One region of the Cobetia sp. 3AK genome, then DNA from elsewhere that is predicted to be linked to it. Evidence: predicted binding sites of a transcription regulator. Region 1 holds the regulator's gene; each other region holds the start of a gene.
The links. The regulator sigma-54, encoded in region 1, starts transcription at its own class of promoters, with help from an activator protein. The targets are predictions, from matches to a motif close to TGGCACNNNNNTTGCTNT.

Region 2: a site for sigma-54 is predicted at 3,928-3,945, ahead of urtA (urea ABC transporter substrate-binding protein). Genes of this name have one in related genera too.
Region 3: a site for sigma-54 is predicted at 3,676-3,693, ahead of speB (agmatinase). Genes of this name have one in related genera too.

The regions. Positions count from the first base shown of each region.
Region 1 is NZ_JARWKR010000001.1:470,068-475,838, reverse strand. Features, by position in the region: gene QD228_RS02075 (HPr family phosphocarrier protein) at 1-218, opposite strand, end outside; gene rapZ (RNase adapter RapZ) at 205-1,119, opposite strand; gene QD228_RS02065 (PTS sugar transporter subunit IIA) at 1,216-1,686, opposite strand; gene raiA (ribosome-associated translation inhibitor RaiA) at 1,696-2,004, opposite strand; gene QD228_RS02055 (RNA polymerase factor sigma-54) at 2,604-4,052, opposite strand; gene lptB (LPS export ABC transporter ATP-binding protein) at 4,389-5,135, opposite strand; gene lptA (lipopolysaccharide transport periplasmic protein LptA) at 5,132-5,710, opposite strand.
Region 2 is NZ_JARWKR010000005.1:88-5,858, reverse strand. Features, by position in the region: gene urtC (urea ABC transporter permease subunit UrtC) at 1-794, opposite strand, end outside; gene urtB (urea ABC transporter permease subunit UrtB) at 798-2,405, opposite strand; gene urtA (urea ABC transporter substrate-binding protein) at 2,585-3,859, opposite strand; partial or broken gene QD228_RS08260 (BapA prefix-like domain-containing protein) at 5,273-5,771, shown strand, end outside.
Region 3 is NZ_JARWKR010000004.1:86,783-92,553, reverse strand. Features, by position in the region: gene QD228_RS07020 (hypothetical protein) at 1-800, opposite strand, end outside; gene QD228_RS07015 (hypothetical protein) at 838-1,686, opposite strand; gene QD228_RS07010 (sigma 54-interacting transcriptional regulator) at 1,724-3,373, opposite strand; gene speB (agmatinase) at 3,822-4,772, shown strand; gene QD228_RS07000 (YjiH family protein) at 5,081-5,771, shown strand, end outside.

The DNA.
Region 1 (5,771 bases):
GCCTCATCTGCCTGTTCGCCCTCGACATCGATGATCAGCGCCGTGCCACACGGGGCTGCCAGCATCAGCAGCGCCATGACGTTGGCCGCGTTGGCGCGTCGCTCACCGTGACTGACCATGACCGTGGCCTCGAAGGGCGCACAGCAGTTGACCAGCTTGGTGGCAGCGCGAGCATGCAGCCCGCGCTTGTTGGTCAGAACCAGTTCACGACTGGGCATCGTGTGACTCCTGACGGGTATCGCTGATCGCCAGGGCCGTATGGATCCCCAGTTCCCGGTGGCGTAGACGCACCTCAGGAAGCTGCTTGGCGAAATGTTCGGCCAGCTGCTCGCAGAGATAGACGCTGCGATGCTGGCCACCGGTACAGCCCACCGAAACGGTCAGGTAGCTGCGATTGCTGGCCTGATAGGCGGGCAGCCAGCGTTCCAGCCAGCCGGCGATGTCATCCTGCATTGCCTTGACGTCCGGGTAGCGCTGCAGGAATTCCGCCACGCTGTCATCACGACCGGTATCGCTGCGCAGATTGATGTCCCAGTAGGGGTTGGGCAGGCAGCGGGCATCGAACACCATGTCGGCATCGGTCGGCACGCCATGCTTGAAGCCGAAGGACTCGAAGGTGAGTGTCAGATGACGAGAGCTGTGCTGTGCGACCTGTTCGGTGATGCGCGAGCGCAGGTCATGCACGCTGAGGTTGGTCGAGTCGATGACCAGATCCGCCTTCTGACGAATCGGGGCCAGTGTCTGCTGCTCGATCTCGATGGCCTCGGCCAGCGTGCGGTCATTGTCGCGGGTCAGCGGATGACGGCGGCGGGTCGCGGAATAGCGTTCGAGCAGGACACGGGAGTCCGTGGTCAGGTAGACGACCTGCACATCCATGCCGCTCTGACGAACGCTGTCGAGCAGTTCAGGGAAGCGACTCAGGGCATCGGGGAGGTTGCGCGCGTCAATGGAGACCGCGATGCGCCGGCGGGTGGGGCTGTCCTTTTCCAGCTGCTCGACCAATGGTGCCAGCAGCATGCCGGGCAGATTGTCGATGGCATAGTAGCCAATGTCTTCCAGCGCCTGGAGGGCAATCGATTTGCCGGAACCGGAGCGACCACTGATGATCACGATCTTCATGGAGTGCTCTCCCAGGGCGAGGTCAGCATGAGGTGAAAGCGGAGGGTGCCTGAGGCCAGTCAGCGACAAGCCCGGAGCGAGTCCGGGCTTGCAGGTTCAGCGCGCCGGCAATTCGGCGATGGCCGAGGTCAGGGCATCGAACAATGCTCGCTGACTGTCTGCCTGGCGCAATGCTGCCCGGTTGGTGGGCGAGTTGAGCAGTTCCGCCACCTGGCCGAGCAGAGTGAGATGGGTGTCATCTGCCTCCTCGGGGACCAGCAGCACGAACAGCAGATCGATGGGTTCGCCATCGATGGCGTCAAAGTCGATGGGGTCACCGAGCTTCATGAACGCCGCGATGGGGGTCTTGCAGTGTGGACTGCGTGCATGTGGCACGGCCACGCCGTGGCCGATACCCGTCGAACCCAGTCTCTCGCGCCCGATCAGGCGCGAGAAGACTTCCTGGCTGTCCAGGCTGGGAATGTTCTGAGCAATGAAGGTGCTGAAGAATTCCAGCACCCGCTTCTTGCTCCCCCCGGGGACGCCGTAGAGCGTGCGCTCGGGGGGAAGAATCTGATCAAGTGTCATGGCAGAAGGTCAACGGGTCCCGGTGCCCTGAGAGCGAGCCTGGGACTTTTCCTTGTGTTTGACCAGCTGGCGGTCCAGCTTGTCGGCGAGCGCGTCGATGGCAGCGTACATGTTGGGGTCTTCTGCCAGGGCATGGAGGTCGGCGCCAGCGGCGTGCAGGGTGCAGGCAGCTTGTTGGCGTTCCTTCTCGATCGACAGTGTCACCTGAACATTGGTGATGTTGTCGTAATGCCGTTCGAGGCGAGCGAGCTTCTCGTTGACATAATCGCGGAGAGGATCGGTGAGTTCCACATGATGCCCGGTGATATTCACTTGCATGGACACGCTCCTTTATCCAGCGGGTTGCCTTTGAATTGTAACCCTTTTTGACTGCGAGCAAACCCTGATTGAACGCGCGGCCACTTTCTGACTCCGGCCATGGTCTCGTGGCGATCATCTGCTGGCGAGAGCGGCGGTGCCGGTGTACCGAGCGTCTACCCCGACAATGCCCAAGCTTTGAACAAAGATCAACGCTGCGCTGCATCGTGGGGCAAGGCTTGTCTTCAACCCAGCGAGGGATATCAGCAGGTTCTTCATGAGCATCGCCTCGCATCACGGACGGAATGGGGCTCGAGAAACCGGCCGTTTGTGGCCAATGTCAGCATTTACGTCGACGTTCGTGTGGCAGGAGTCGGTGGCGACCCCTGGCTATCTGTCCGTGGGATGTGAGGGAAAAAGAAAGCACTCTGGAGAAAAGTGGCAGGAAAAATAGGCAATTGGGGGCGTGAAGTCACTCACGCAGTCGCAAGGACAGGCATTGCCAACCGGTATTCAGACGACCGATTGGCAGATGATGCCAGGATGGCAGGTGCAAGGGGGCGAGCTTCAGCGCTCCGACGTGTGGAGCCCGCTGGCTTGCGGGTATCCGTTATCGAGACTCACGCCAAGCGCTTGCGCTCGCTGGAGGAGGGGATGCCCATGGCCTCGCGATACTTGGCGACCGTCCGGCGCGCTACCTCGATGCCATCACTGGCCAGCAGATCCACCAGGCGTGAGTCGGACAATGGCTTGCGCGCCGGTTCTTCCGAGATCAGCTTGCGAATGCGCGCGCGGATCGCGGTGCTGGAGTGCGCGTCACCGTTGCCGCTGCCACCCACCTGACTCGAGAAGAAGAACTTGAGTTCGAACACGCCTCTCGGGGTGTGGATATATTTCTGGGTGGTCACCCGCGAGATGGTGGATTCGTGCATCTCGACCACTTCCGCGATGTTGGCGAGGATCAGCGGCTTCATGCCTTCTTCCCCCTGCTCGAGGAAGTCGATCTGGCGCGCCATGATCTCGCGGCCCACCTTGAGCAGGGTGTCGTTGCGTGAGGACAGGCTCTTCATCAGCCAGCGGGCTTCCTGAAGATTGTCCTTGAGGAAGGTGTTGTCCGCGGACTTGTCGGCCCGCTTGATGAGGGCGGCATATTCCGGCTGGATACGCAGCTTGGGCAGCGCTTCCGGGTTGAGCTCGACCTGCCAGCCGTGACGCGTATGACGGACCAGCAGGTCCGGGATGACGTAATCACTGGCAGGCTCGCCCCAGGCGGACGCTGGGCGCGGGTCGAGCGCCCGTACCAGACGAATGACGTGATCCAGCTCATCATCATCCAGGCTCAGGCGACGCTTGAGCAGCTTGCGATCGTCATTGCCCAGTGCCTCGAGGAATTGCCGCACCAGACGGCGGGCCTGGGCCAGCAGTGGCAGATCGTCCGGCAGCAGGGCCAGCTGAAGCAGCAGGCATTCCCGCAGGTCTCGAGCGAACACACCGGTGGGATCGAACTGCTGAAGGCGCAGCAGGACCTGCTCGAGTTCCGACGCCTTGAGGCCGGGCAGTCCCTGACCTCGCAGGCCATCGACCAGTTCGTCCAGGCTCATGCTCAGGTAGCCGGCCCCATCCACCGCATCGATCAGACTCTCCGCCATCTGGCGTTCACGCGCATCGAGGTCCGTCATCGCCAGCTGCCAGCGCAGATGGTCCTGCAGGCTTTCGACACTGGTGTTGCGATCGAAGTCCGGCCCGTCCTCGCTCGAGCTTCCGCTGCCGGAACTGGTCAGGCTGCCTGCGTGATCCTGGTAGAGGTCCGACCAGTCACTGTCGAGAGGGTATTCTTCAGGAATCTCGCTGTTGGTCTCGGAGGTGGAGATCTCGCTCTTGTCCTGTGTCTCCGCGACATCCAGCGACTCGTATTCCTCGTCAAGCTCCAGCATGGGGTTTGACTCGAGCGCCTGCTGTATCTCCTGACGCAGGTCCAGCGTCGACAACTGCAGCAGCTGGATCGCTTGCTGAAGTTGCGGGGTCATGGTCAGGGAAGTGCCGAGTCGAAGCTGCAAGGTGGGTTTCATGGGGTCTGTCATTCACGGCAAAGGAACGTGCATCTACGCTATACCGTGGGTCGGGGCACTGACAAGGGGCAGTCGAGAATATTCAAGCAACTTGCATGCCATGTTGCCACCAAGGTGGTATGGACGTCATGCATTCGAGTGAGGTGTGGCAGAGCAGGAAGGTTCACGGGGAGATCACGCAAGCGCATGTCGAGGCGCTTGCGTGAGGGGGCGGGGAACGAGGCCCCGACAGTGAAGCAGGAAGTGGCGGGTGCTGGAGGGTGCTGGTGAGAGCAGAAGAGGTCGGACGGCTCTCGTCAGGCTGACGGCTCTCACCAGGCTGACGGCACTCTCGGGCTAGAGCTTGAACTCATGGCCCAGGTAGACATCACGCACCTGCTGGTTGGCGAGGATGGTGTCGGCGTCGCCATGCGCGATGATCTGACCATCGCCCACGATGTAGGCGGTATCGCAGATGTCGAGTGTCTCGCGCACGTTGTGGTCGGTGATCAGCACCCCGATGCCGCGGTCACGCAGCTGGCGCACGATGCTCTTGATCTCGCCCACCGAGATGGGGTCCACGCCGGCAAACGGCTCATCTAGCAGCACGAAGTCTGGCTCGGTGGCCAGTGCGCGAGCGATCTCCACGCGGCGGCGCTCCCCGCCGGAAAGGCTCATGCCGGCACTGTCACGAATATGCGTGATGCTGAACTCGTTGAGCAGCTCCTCCAGGCGTGCCTTGCGTCCGTTGCGATCCAGATCCTTGCGCGTCTCGAGGATCGCCATGATGTTGTCGGACACCGAGAGCTTGCGGAAGATCGAGGCTTCCTGGGGCAGATAGCCGATGCCGGCGCGAGCCCGCTGGTGCATGGCGGCGCCGGACAGGTCGTGGTCATCGATGGTCACGCTACCGGCATCCGAGCGCACGAGGCCGACGATCATGTAGAACGAGGTCGTCTTGCCGGCCCCGTTGGGGCCCAGCAGGCCTACGATGTCACCCTGGCGGATTTCCAGCGAGATGTCCTTGACGACCTTGCGACCCTTGTAGGCCTTGGCCAGATGACGAGCGCTGAGGGTACGTGGGCTGGCAGCAGTCATGCTCATTGATCCTTGCTGGCATTGGCGCCACGTGGCGTCAGGGTCATGTGGACGCGTGACCCCTCGGAGGATGAGGCATCGGTGCCATTGCTGGCATTGACCTGGCGCTTGTCCAGGAAGTATTCCACGTAGCCACCTTCGAAGGTGTCATCGCCTTTCTCCAGGCGGGCATCGCCGACCAGTTCCACCCGGCGCTCCAGCGCGTGGTAGCGAATGGTATTCGCCCAGCCCTTGACCAGTCGCTCGTCGGTATCGGGTTTCTGCTCCATGTAGGCGCGCTGGCCGGTGGCCTTGACCAGGGAGATCTCGCCGCTGTCGGCGCGACTGATGTCCACGCGCGCGGCATCCAGCTTCATGCTGCCCTGGCGCATTTCCACGCGACCGGTATAGGTGGCCGTGCCGGCCTTGTCATCCAGTGACAGTGAGTCGGCGGCAATGTTGATCGGCTGGTTGGCATCGCTGTCCAGCGCCAGTGCGGTCGGGGAAAGCGTCGTCATGCCAAGTGCCAGGCCAAGGGCCATGACACCGGGTCTGAGTGTCTGGCGCCAGACCGTCAAGGGCGTGAGAGTCGTTGAAGTCATGGAGTGCTCCTTGGCAGAACTGGTAAGGCTTCACGATCACTCAGGCCATCGTGAAGCGGAA
Region 2 (5,771 bases), on a different contig from region 1:
AAGATGAACAGCTGCACACGTTCGACGCGATAGCCCAGAAAGCGCGTGCGCGCCTCGGCGTCGCGACAGGCGATGCTCAAACGCCCGAGCTTGGAGCCGACGATGCCGCGACACAGCAGATAGCCGAGCCCCAGCGCCACACCACTGGCGATGAACAGCGCGACGCGCATGGCATCCGTGCGCAGATCGAAGCCCAGCATGTCCTTGAAGTCAGTCAGGCCGTTGTTGCCGCCAAAGCCCATCTCGTTGCGGAAGAACGCCAGCATCAAGGCGAAGGTCAGCGCCTGGGTAATGATGGAGAGATAGACACCGGTGACGCGGGAGCGGAAGGCCAGGAATCCGAACACCAGCGCCAGCAGCCCCGGTGCCAGCAGCACCATCAGGAAGGCGAAGGCCGGCATGTCAAAGCCCTGCCAGAACCACGGCAGCTCCTGCCAGTTGAGGAAGACCATGAAATCCGGCAGCTCCGGATTGCCATAGACGCCGCGGTCGCCCACCTGGCGCATCAGGTACATGCCCATGGCGTAACCACCCAGCGCGAAGAAGGCGCCGTGGCCCAGGCTGAGGATGCCCAGGTAGCCCCAGACGAGATCCACCGCCACCGCCAGCAGCGCATAGCACAGGTACTTGCCCAGCAAGGTGACGGTGAAGGTGCTGACATGCAGCGGATTACTCTCGGGCAGCAGCACATGCAGCAGCGTGACCGCGAGTACCGACAGTGTCAGGACTGCCAGGAATATCTGGGTGGAGCGCTCCGTGAAGGGGCGCGCCAGCCAGGAACGTGAATCAGGCATGGATCAACCCTCCGCGGCGCGGCCCTTCTGCGGGAAGAGTCCCCGCGGGCGCTTTTGAATGAACAGGATGATGAAGACCAGCACCACGATCTTGGCGAGGACCGCACCCGCCCAGGGCTCGAGGAACTGATTGAGCAGTCCCAGCGACATGCCGGCCACCAGCGTGCCCCACAGATTGCCGACCCCGCCGAACACCACCACCATGAAGGAGTCGATAATGTAGTTCTGGCCCAGGTTCGGCCCGACGTTGGTGATCTGCGAGAGCGCGACACCGGCAAGGCCGGCAACGCCGGAGCCGAGTGCGAAGGTCATGATGTCGACACGCGTCGCCTTGATGCCCATCGAGCGCGCCATGGCACGATTCTGGGTCACCGCCCGCACCTCGAGCCCGAGACGGGTGCGGCGCATGATCAGCATCAGGCCGGCGAACACGAACAGCGCGAAGCCGATGATGTAGAGGCGATTGAGCGTCAATGACAGCGCCTCGTTGATCATCAGCGAGCCGCTCATCCACTCCGGCGTGACCACGATGCGATTCAGGGGCGAGATGGTGGTACGCACCAGCTGCTGCAGGATCAGGCTGATGCCGAAGGTGGCCAGCAAGGTCTCCAGCGGACGCCCCTTGAGGTGCTGGATGACGCTGCGCTCGATGATGACGCCCACCGCCGCCGCGACCAGAAAGCCTGCGGGAATGGAAAGCAGCAGTGCCAGTCCCGGCTGCCCGGGCAGCAGCTGCTGCATGCCCCAGGTGGTGTAGGCGCCCAGCATGATCAGTTCGCCATGCGCCATGTTGATCACGCCCATGACACCGAAGGTGATGGCAAGCCCGATGGCAGCCAGCACCAGTACCGAGCCCAGCGAGAGGCCGAAGTAGAGCGTCTCGAGCCCGCTGTTGAGCTGGAGCTTCTGCTCGATACCGGCCAGTGCTACCCGAGCGGCCTTGGCCAGCTGCGGGTCATCACTGGCCGCAGCACCATTGATGGCGGCAATCGCCGCGGCGTTCAGGCTGCCGGACAGCGTCTCCAGCGCCGCAGGGTCGCCATTGGCTTCCAGCTGCTGGATGGCGAGCGCCTCCGCCAGGGTGGCGCGGATATCAGTATCGGCTTCCTGCTCGATCAGGCTCGGCAGCCGCTCGGCCATGGTCTCATCGACACTGCCGCGCAGGCCGCGCGCCGCCGTGAGCCGGACCTCGGCCTCCGGGGACGACAGGTCGATCATCGACAGCACGCCATCGATGTGGCCGCGCAGCGAGTTGTTGCTGCGCAGTGTCTCGAGCTCACGCCGCGAGACCTTGCCGGCGGAGTCGCCGGACAGGGCGTCGGAAACGGCCCATTCGCGGCCGCGATTGCTGTCGATGATCAGGAAGCGCTCGCCGCTCTTGAGGCGAGCCAGCTTGCTTGAGGAGAAGGCTTCCAGCCAGCCACGCGCGCGCTCATCGCCGCTCACGGCGATCTCATCGATCACGGCCGGCTTGGCGGGATTGCGCGCCTCGGCAAGTCGGGTCAGCAAGGTCTGGGCAGCGCTGTCAGACAGACGCGCTGACTGCCCAGTCGCGGATTCGGACTGGGCAGCGGCAAACAGGGGGAATGACAGAAGACAGATCAGCAGCATCCTCTGCCAGCACCAGCGGAACATCGTTGAAACGGAGATAGACATCAAGAAGGCCATCCATGGTGAACGCGCGAAGGCGTCATCAGTCTCCGAGGGCGTCGCGACCTCGGAGCCGACACTCAGTGAGGCGGCACGCAGGTTCACATGCGCGCCGCCTCACTCTCAGAACGTGCTACGCATCATTGCGTGGCGACGTTCTGTTGAGCCCCACAGGAATGGGTCACGACGTTGTAGTTGCCGCACTCCATCGGCTTGCGCCAGTCACTGATCAGGTCCTTGGAACCTTCCAGATAGTCCGACCAGGCATCGCCTGCCACAGTGGAGGGGGTCTGCCAGACGACGGAGAACTGACCGTTGTCCTGGATCTCGCCGATCAGCACCGGTTTGGTGATGTGATGGTTGGGCATCATGGTGGCGTAGCCGCCGGTCAGGTTGGGAACGGATACGCCGATGATGGCGTCCTTGACCGCATCGACCTCGACACTGCCCGCCTTGCGAGCGGCTTCCATCCACATGTTGAAGCCGATGTAGTGGGCTTCCATCGGATCATTGGTGACGGCATCTTCCTTGCCGGTGTAGGCGATCCACTCATCGATGAAGTCGTAGTTGGTGTCGCTATCCACGCTCATGAAGTAGTTCCAGGCCGCGAGATGCCCGACCAGCGGCGCGGTATCGATGCCCGAGAGCTCCTGCTCGCCCACCGAGAAGGCCACCACCGGAATGTCCTCGGCATCGATGCCCTGGTTGGCCAGCTCACGATAGAACGGCACATTGGCATCGCCGTTGATGGTGGACACCACGGCTGTCTTCTTGCCCGCGCTGCCGAAGGACTTGATGTCCGAGACGATGGACTGCCAGTTGGAATGACCGAAGGGCGTGTAATTGACCATCACATCCTCATCGGCCACACCGTGAGACTTGAGGTAGGCGGCCAGGATCTTGTTGGTGGTACGCGGATAGACATAGTCCGTGCCTGCCAGCACCCAGCGCTCCACGCCCACGTCGTTCATCAGATAATCCACTGCCGGAATCGCCTGCTGATTGGGCGCCGCCCCGGTATAGAAGACATTCTCCGAGGACTCCTCGCCCTCATACTGCACCGGATAGAACAACAGGCCGTTGAGCTCCTCGACCACCGGCAGCACCGACTTGCGCGAGACGGACGTCCAGTTGCCGAAGATGACATCGACCTTGTCCTGCGCCAGCAGTTCACGCGCCTTCTCGGCAAACAGCGGCCAGTTGGAGGCCGGGTCGACCACGACGGGCTCCAGCTTGCGTCCCAGCAGCCCGCCCTTCTCGTTCTGCTTCTCGATCAGCATCAACATGGTGTCTTTCAGAGTCGATTCACTGATCGCCATGGTGCCGGACAGTGAATGCAGGATGCCGACCTTGATCGGCCCCTCTTCCGCCTGGGCGACATTGGCCAGCGAGAAACCGACACAGGCGGACAGCATTGCGGCAGCAATTTTCTTGTTCACGACATTCCCTCGTATCTTGTTGTACTTGTTATCCCGACTGAGGTAGTGCAATTGATGTGCCAGTCATAAGCAGGGGCGAACTGATGGAGGGAAACAGGGTGTCAGGAATCGGGCGCGCAAAGAGCGCACCAGTACAGTGCATAATCATGAGGCACGCCAAGCACACCGCACCAAAATAGGCCGATCCACGACAATGCAGAGTCAACAAGGAATACCAAAACCACTCGAGGCGAGTGAATGACCATTCTCTAGAATGGTTATGCAAGAAGGTCACTAGAGGGAACAGGAGGTGTAACAGGCTTCTCAGACAGTGGCAGCATGCCCGAGAAGACCATGATCTTCTCGGACTCATCCCTCAGGATGACTACCCTGAAACGTTTCTGAAGGAGGTGGCAAGCGCTGATGGATTTCCTTTCGGTATTTTCGCAATGTCACCAGGCTGATGGATTTACCATGCTCAACCTCGAAGTAGAACTGCACCTTGCAGAGATCTCCTGAGTATCTCTCAAGCAGATGCTTTATCGCAGCTCTATCTACTGCAGAGAATTTTGGAGGACGACCAGGTCTGGGCCTGTCCTCCAACATCGTCCACCGAGTCACTTTCCACCTATCAATCCAATTGACAATCGATTCTTTTGTCACCCCCAATCGAATTGCCACCACCTTGGCACTGATGCCCTCATCCACAAGTAGAAGTGCCGTGGCTCTCAATGCCTTCTGCTTACCTCTATGGGTATTCCTGAACGCCTCAAGACAAGTTCTTTCATACTGACTCAGCATTGATGAAATTCCCCTTTCAGCATAAGACTCATGCCATTTACCACCTATCACTATATGGCAGAACAGTATCTATTTTTGGATTCTACTAACCCATAAACCTCTGTCTTCCCTCTTCACTGTGTCGCCACCTCGACGGAACAGTTGGACATGGATAATACCCAACAGGCACCAGCCACAGGCTATACAAGGTGTAAATATCTGTAAAACGTTTTATTATCGTTTAACTGTAGAGCAGCAAGATTAATCTTCAAGTACTACGCATCTCATGCTTTTGGCCAAAAATGATCACTAGCCAATTCATCAAAAATCGAATGAAGGAAACACAAAAGACAAAACCAGTTACTAAAAAGATACATTATGAAAAAAATATATACATTATCGCGACATTTTGCGACACGAGATTCTCAACATTACAAACACGAGGTAATAGAAAAATAAAACCTACTACTCATTAAACGATAGATAAACAATCGCTCCTGAACAAATGATCCTCACCCTATAGCTTTGTGCAATAACTGCGATAACCCTCAGTAGATTTGACGCAGATCAATATTTAAGATTCCCCCTAACAAAGGAATCAAAAAGAAAAACTGCAAGGGAGAATCATCTATGCCGGTCAATGCCAAGGTCGCAGGACACAGCGGTCTGTCCTTACAGGACACTGTTCTTCGTCAAGTGCGTGAAGTCAGACTCAACGAAGCATCCGATGTGTCATTGGATATATCACCCGACGAAATCGCAGGTCTGTCTCGCTCGGGTGATGACCTTGTCCTGACACTGCAGAATGGTGAAGTCATTACCCTGGACGGCTTCTATATCGATCCACAGGAAGAAAGCCACCTGTATCTTCAGGGTGATGACTTCGCTGGCGATATCTACCGCATCGACATGGCCGGCACGTCTCCCGGCAATATCCCCTACGAAGCCATACCAGTAGAAAATACGATTGAGTCCGCTTTTCTGGCCACAACATTGGGCGCATCAGGAACGACTCTGGCGGCACTCGGCGTGATAGGTGCTACGGGCCTAATGATCGGTGGCACCAATTCAGGTGGTGGTAGCCAGGATGATGATACGCCCAGCCCGTCCAATGCCCCGGACGCTCCCG
Region 3 (5,771 bases), on a different contig from region 1:
GAACTATATTTAGAAAACGTCGATGGTAGCGTAACGTATCCATAATCAGTCTGACTGTTACTTACTACGTTTATATCAAAATAACCCACAGCACATAGTTTATCAAAAAGAGGTACACCCAATACTTTTCTTACTTCGATTACACTCATACATGCAGTTTTTTTTAGTTCTCCATTAATACTTAACAGATTTTGATTATCTATTGGAGATAGAGTGTCAAGAACTGATTTTATCTTTTTCGGGCTACCGCTTCTAAACACATTACCGTTAAAATATATCTCCTTATCACGACCATATTTCTCACTATCAATAAAACCTATAATTTCTGAAGTCTCGAAAAACCTCTTAGTAGAAGGGGTATCAAGTCGATAGGTATCTGAGAAATATTGAAAAGCTTCTTTTTTATCGATTGGCTTGTCAGAAGCTAATTCAGAAAGTTCAATCGCTGCTAATTCTATAGGTCTAGGGTTGAAGTCTCTAAAAAAATTGGAGGTATGAATCAAAGAACTATGGGTGGTAGTACCTAATACAGATATGGAATTTTTGCTTTTATCAATAACACCTTTCTCTTCAAGCAGCCCCAGTAAAGTGGGAAGTTCAAGCCTTGAGATGTTAGCAGATCCGGCTAGAGCCTCTACCCTTATCATATCAATATCAGCTTGATCATCAGCTGAAATGGCAGAAAGCAGCATACCTGCTTTTCCCGCCATCTCAGTGCAACTATATTCATTATTAGAAGTAACTAGGCCCAACTTCTGAGTATGATGTATTAACCATGAACCCTCAATTCTTTTATCCATATCGCCATCTCCTTGTATGAATACTCAATAATGAATATTATATGCGCTTAACTCGTGGCAGCTTTTCATATGCACACATTATCTTTCTAATCTCTTTGTTATTATTTAAATCTAGCTTAGGGATCCACTCGACAAAGTTAGTTAAGACCTGTATGTTATTGATCTTCCCTGCGACTTCAAGGAAAACCTTATCGTCACTTCTATGTCTCCGATAGCCATATTCATTTAGGAAAGCAAGCAATATAAGATGAAGAACAACCAACCTATCCCACTTAAAATTATTCTCATCTAATTCGATGCCATCAAAATAATCTAATACGGGCCCTATACCAGACTCATGGTTAATATGCTTCAAAAAGATATCCATACTAACCACCTTATCTTCATTAACACATAATGCGCCATATTCTCTTAGCTTATCCGAAAAAAAATGACATGATTGCTCATAGTTATTATAATCCAACCCTTCAAAAAGGGCTGTATCTGTCATAACCCAATGTATTGCTTCGGAGTAATTTAAAAACAACAAATCTTTTTTCTCAGCCACTTTGGTATTCATAATCAGTGATTCTTGATCTACTTGGTAAATACAAGCAATCACACACATAAACCTATAAAGGGTGCTATTGTAATAGTAATTGTTGGAAGAATATTTCTTACCAACATCTAACCAACATCTATTTTTATTTGAATACATGTTAAACAACCTGTAACTCATATTGCTTGTATAACGGACCAAATAACCATGATGTCTGACTACAAATTTTCTTATTTCTCTTTTTTCTTCATATCTATAAATTACAGAGGCTGAATAAGTTATTTTGAAATAATTAATTAGCATCGTAATCGTAGCCGAAACAAAAGCTGAAATTATAACTATATCCATACTTCCTCCCTAACAAGAAAGTACAATATTAATTTGATTATACATTTTTAAGTTTCCTCACCACCGAAGGCTGGCTGATCCCTGCCCTCTTGGCTATCGCATAGGTACTGGGCAGCTCGGCTGCCATCTCGCGTAGCCACTGTGCTTCGATGCGTGCCAAGCCTTCCTTGAGCGTTTCGTTGGGGCCGAGTTTGGGTATTGGCATGGCTACCGCCCCCTCAGCGGCATGCACTGAGAGGGAATTGTCACTATGTAAGGTATCGGCAGTGGGAAAACTTTCAGTAACGCCTATTCCATTAGATTTGTCATTACTGAAGCCAAATGAATTGCCTAGTCCATTAGCGTTATTCGTGGAACAAGTGTTGAGCAGTGATTTTACTGAGTCGCTGTCGATGACATCACTGGGGGCGCTGAGCCAGGCGCGTTCCAGCCAGTTTTCCAGTTCGCGGATATTACCGAGCCAGTCCTGGCGCATGAGAACGGGCCATAGGGTAGCGTCGAGGAGTTTGCGACGACCGTGACGTTGATTGAGGCGTGAGAGGTGTTGCTCTATCAGGGCGGGAATGTCTTCGCGGCGTTCGCGCAGCGGCGGCAGGCTGACGGGGAGCACATTGATGCGGTAGTAGAGGTCGAGGCGGAATTGTCCCTGCTCCACGCGGGCGGCGAGGTCTTGATTGGTGGCGACGACCAGTCGGAAGTCGGCGCGGCGGGTGGTGGTGTCGCCCAGGCGGGTGATCATTCCGTCCTGAATCACCTTGAGCAGCTTGGTCTGGGTGGCGAGCGGCAGCTCACCGATTTCATCCAGAAACAGGGTGCCGCCTTCGGCCTGCTCCATCAGGCCCGCCTTGCCGCGATTGCCCGCGCCGGTGAAGGCACCGGCTTGATAGCCGAACATCTCGGACTCGAACAGGCTTTCGGGGATGGCGCCACAGTTCACCTCGATGAAGGGGCCGTCGGCGCGTTGGCTCCAGCGATGCAGTTGATGGGCGAAGGCCGTCTTGCCGACCCCGGATTCGCCCAGCATCAGTACCGTGGCGTTGGTGGGCGCGACCCGCTTGAGCAGCAGCGCTATCTCACGCATCACGGGGCTTTTGACCTGTAGCTCGCCCAGTTCCAGCGCGGCGTCTTCACACTCTGCCTGCTCGCGCGCGGCCTGCTCACACAGGGCACGCCCCTGCTGCTGCGCGTCATGGGTGGTCTGCTCGGCACCGGAGCGCGCACTCCCCACCGCCCCCCAATCACTTTCCCCCGCACTCCCCCCGCCCAGCTCACTGCCCCGCGAGTTGCGCCGCAGGTGATCCGTGAAGCGCTGCTGGAGCACGGCATATTCCTGCTGCAACAGTTGGATATCGGTGAGATCCATCGAGCGGCTGACCACGCACTCGAGCTTGCCCGCGACGAATACCGGATGCGCCTGCGCCACCACTCGCCGTCCAGTGGCGGTGAGCTGCATCATCTGCAGCGTTCGCCCCGTGCGCAGCACCTCCAGGCTGATGGAGGGTTTGAGCACCCCGCTGGCTTCCAGGTCATGCACGTTGGCGGCACACAGCGCCTCACGCGTCATGCCATAGACCGCCGCGGCGCCGGGGCTGACATCCAGCACCTGGCCGTCCGCGCTCACCACGAAGTAGTGATCGTGAGCGGTGTCGATGATGGTCTTGAGAATCTGGTGGTCGAGCTCTGACATGGCGGGCACCTCATGGTCGAGCCTGTGAATCGGGACGGGGCTTTCTGCGGGTCTTTCTCGCAGGTCTGTCTTGCACGTCTTTTCAAGAGGTGCTTTTGACGACAGCGCACTTCCTGACAGTGCGCTGCAAGTACTGCGCTGCAAGTACAGCGCTAAAAGACACTCTCGATGATGCCTGAATGTGATCCACAAATGAATCAGTGATCCATTTTTGAATCAGTATTGGCGCACGAGTGATCCACAAATGAATCACTCGACAACCACCTCTTTAAAAAATCCAATAAAATCAATCGACTGAAAGTTGGCATGGTTACTGCAATGCTGGGGTATGCGCCAAGGAGAATCGCCGGCTTTCATGACACCGTCCGGCCAGGCGATCAGGCGAACCATCACAATACCCCGCTCGCCGTCAGCGTATCGCGAGCGACTCAAGACCCTGGAGAGACAGATGAGCGAATTCAATCAGCCACTGGGCGGCAACGACATGCCACGTTTCGGCGGGCCGGCCACCATGATGCGCCTGCCGGCTCAGGAAACCGCGGAAGGCCTGGATGCCGCCTTCATCGGCATTCCGCTGGACATCGGTACCTCCAACCGCCCGGGCGCGCGTCTCGGCCCGCGTCAGATCCGTGATGAATCGCGCATGCTGCGCCCCTACAACATGGCCACCCGCGCCGCGCCCTTCGACAGCCTGCAGGTGGCGGACATCGGCGATGTGCCGATCAACACCTTCCACCTGCCCAAGAGCATGGACATCATCGAGAAATTCTACGATGAAGTGCTCAGCCACGATTGCGTGCCGCTCACCCTGGGCGGTGACCACACCGTCACCCTGCCGGTGCTGCGCGCCATCGCCAAGAAGCACGGCCCGGTCGGCCTGATCCACATCGATGCCCACGCCGACGTGAATGACCACATGTTCGGCGAGCCCATCGCCCACGGCACGCCGATTCGTCGCGCCCAGGAAGAAGGCCTGCTCGACAGCCACCGCGTGGTGCAGATCGGCCTGCGTGGCACCGGCTACTCCGCCGATGACTTCGACTGGTGCCGGCAGCAGGGCTTCCGCGTGGAAACCGCCGAGATGTGCTGGTTCAAGTCACTCGCCCCGCTGATGGCCGAAGTGCGAGACATGATGGGCGATCGCCCGGTGTACATCACCTTCGACATCGACGGACTGGACCCCTCCGTCGCCCCCGGTACCGGCACCGTGGAAGCCGGCGGCCTGACCATGCCCCAGGGCATGGAAATCGTGCGCGGCGCACGTGGCCTCAATATCGTCGGCGGTGACCTGATGGAAGTCTCTCCGCCCTACGACACCAGCGGCAACACCGCGCTGATGGGCGCGACCCTGCTCTACGAGATGCTCTGCGTATTGCCGGGCGTGCAACAGCGCGACTGAGTCGCACCGCACCTCCATTGCCAGTGAAAGACCCCGCCGGAGGGCGGGTCGCGTGCCAGGGGCCTGTCCCGTCTCTGGCACGTGAAGAATCCCCCGCGAAGACGGCATGTCGCATGCCGAATGACCGATCAGAGCCTGACCATTACAACAAGATCAAGGTGACCCGAATGACAACCAGCATCGACCCGACGGCGGAGCACGCACCGTCCCAGCATGACTCCGCGTCTGACTCCGCCGCGACCCCAGCGGCCCGCCCGAAGAAGGACCTGATCGCCACCCGCCCGGTGCCGCTGACGGCCAGGGGGCTGATGAAATTCCTGGTGCCGTCACTGCTCGGCGTCAGCTTCTTCCTGGTGCCGTTCAGCGTTGGCGACACCATCAACATCGGCATGGGCCTGATGGCCGATTGGCTCAAGGCCACGCTCGGCAGCGCCTTGCCCGCCATCGCCGTCGCGGTGCTGTGTCTGTCGGTGATCCTCACCGGCTTCGTCAAGCTCGCCAAGCCGAACTGGGCACGTCAGGGTGCAGCGCATGAGCTGTTCGATGTCGCACCGGTGTGGTTTGCCATGCGCGCCCTGGGCGCCATCTTCGCGCTGATGACCTACTTCCAGTGGGGGCCAGCCGCCGTCACGGCGGCCTTCACCGGCGGCGTGATGCTCAATGATCTCGCCCCTGTCCTGCTGACCTTCTTCTTCTTCGCGGCCATTCTGCTGCCGCTGCTGGTGGACTTCGGCTTCATGGAATTCATCGGCAGCCTGGTTCGCCGTCCGTTCCGCGCCATCTTCAATCTACCCGGTCGCAGTGCCATCGATGCCACCGCCTCATGGATGGGCTCCGGCACCGTCGGCGTGCTGATCACCACCCAGCAGTACGAGCAGGGCTTCTACAGCAAGCGCGAAGCGGCGGTGATCGCCACCAACTTCTCGGTGGTCTCGATTGCCTTCGCGTTGCTGGTCACCAGCTTCATGAACATCAATCACCTGTTCGTGCCCTTCTATC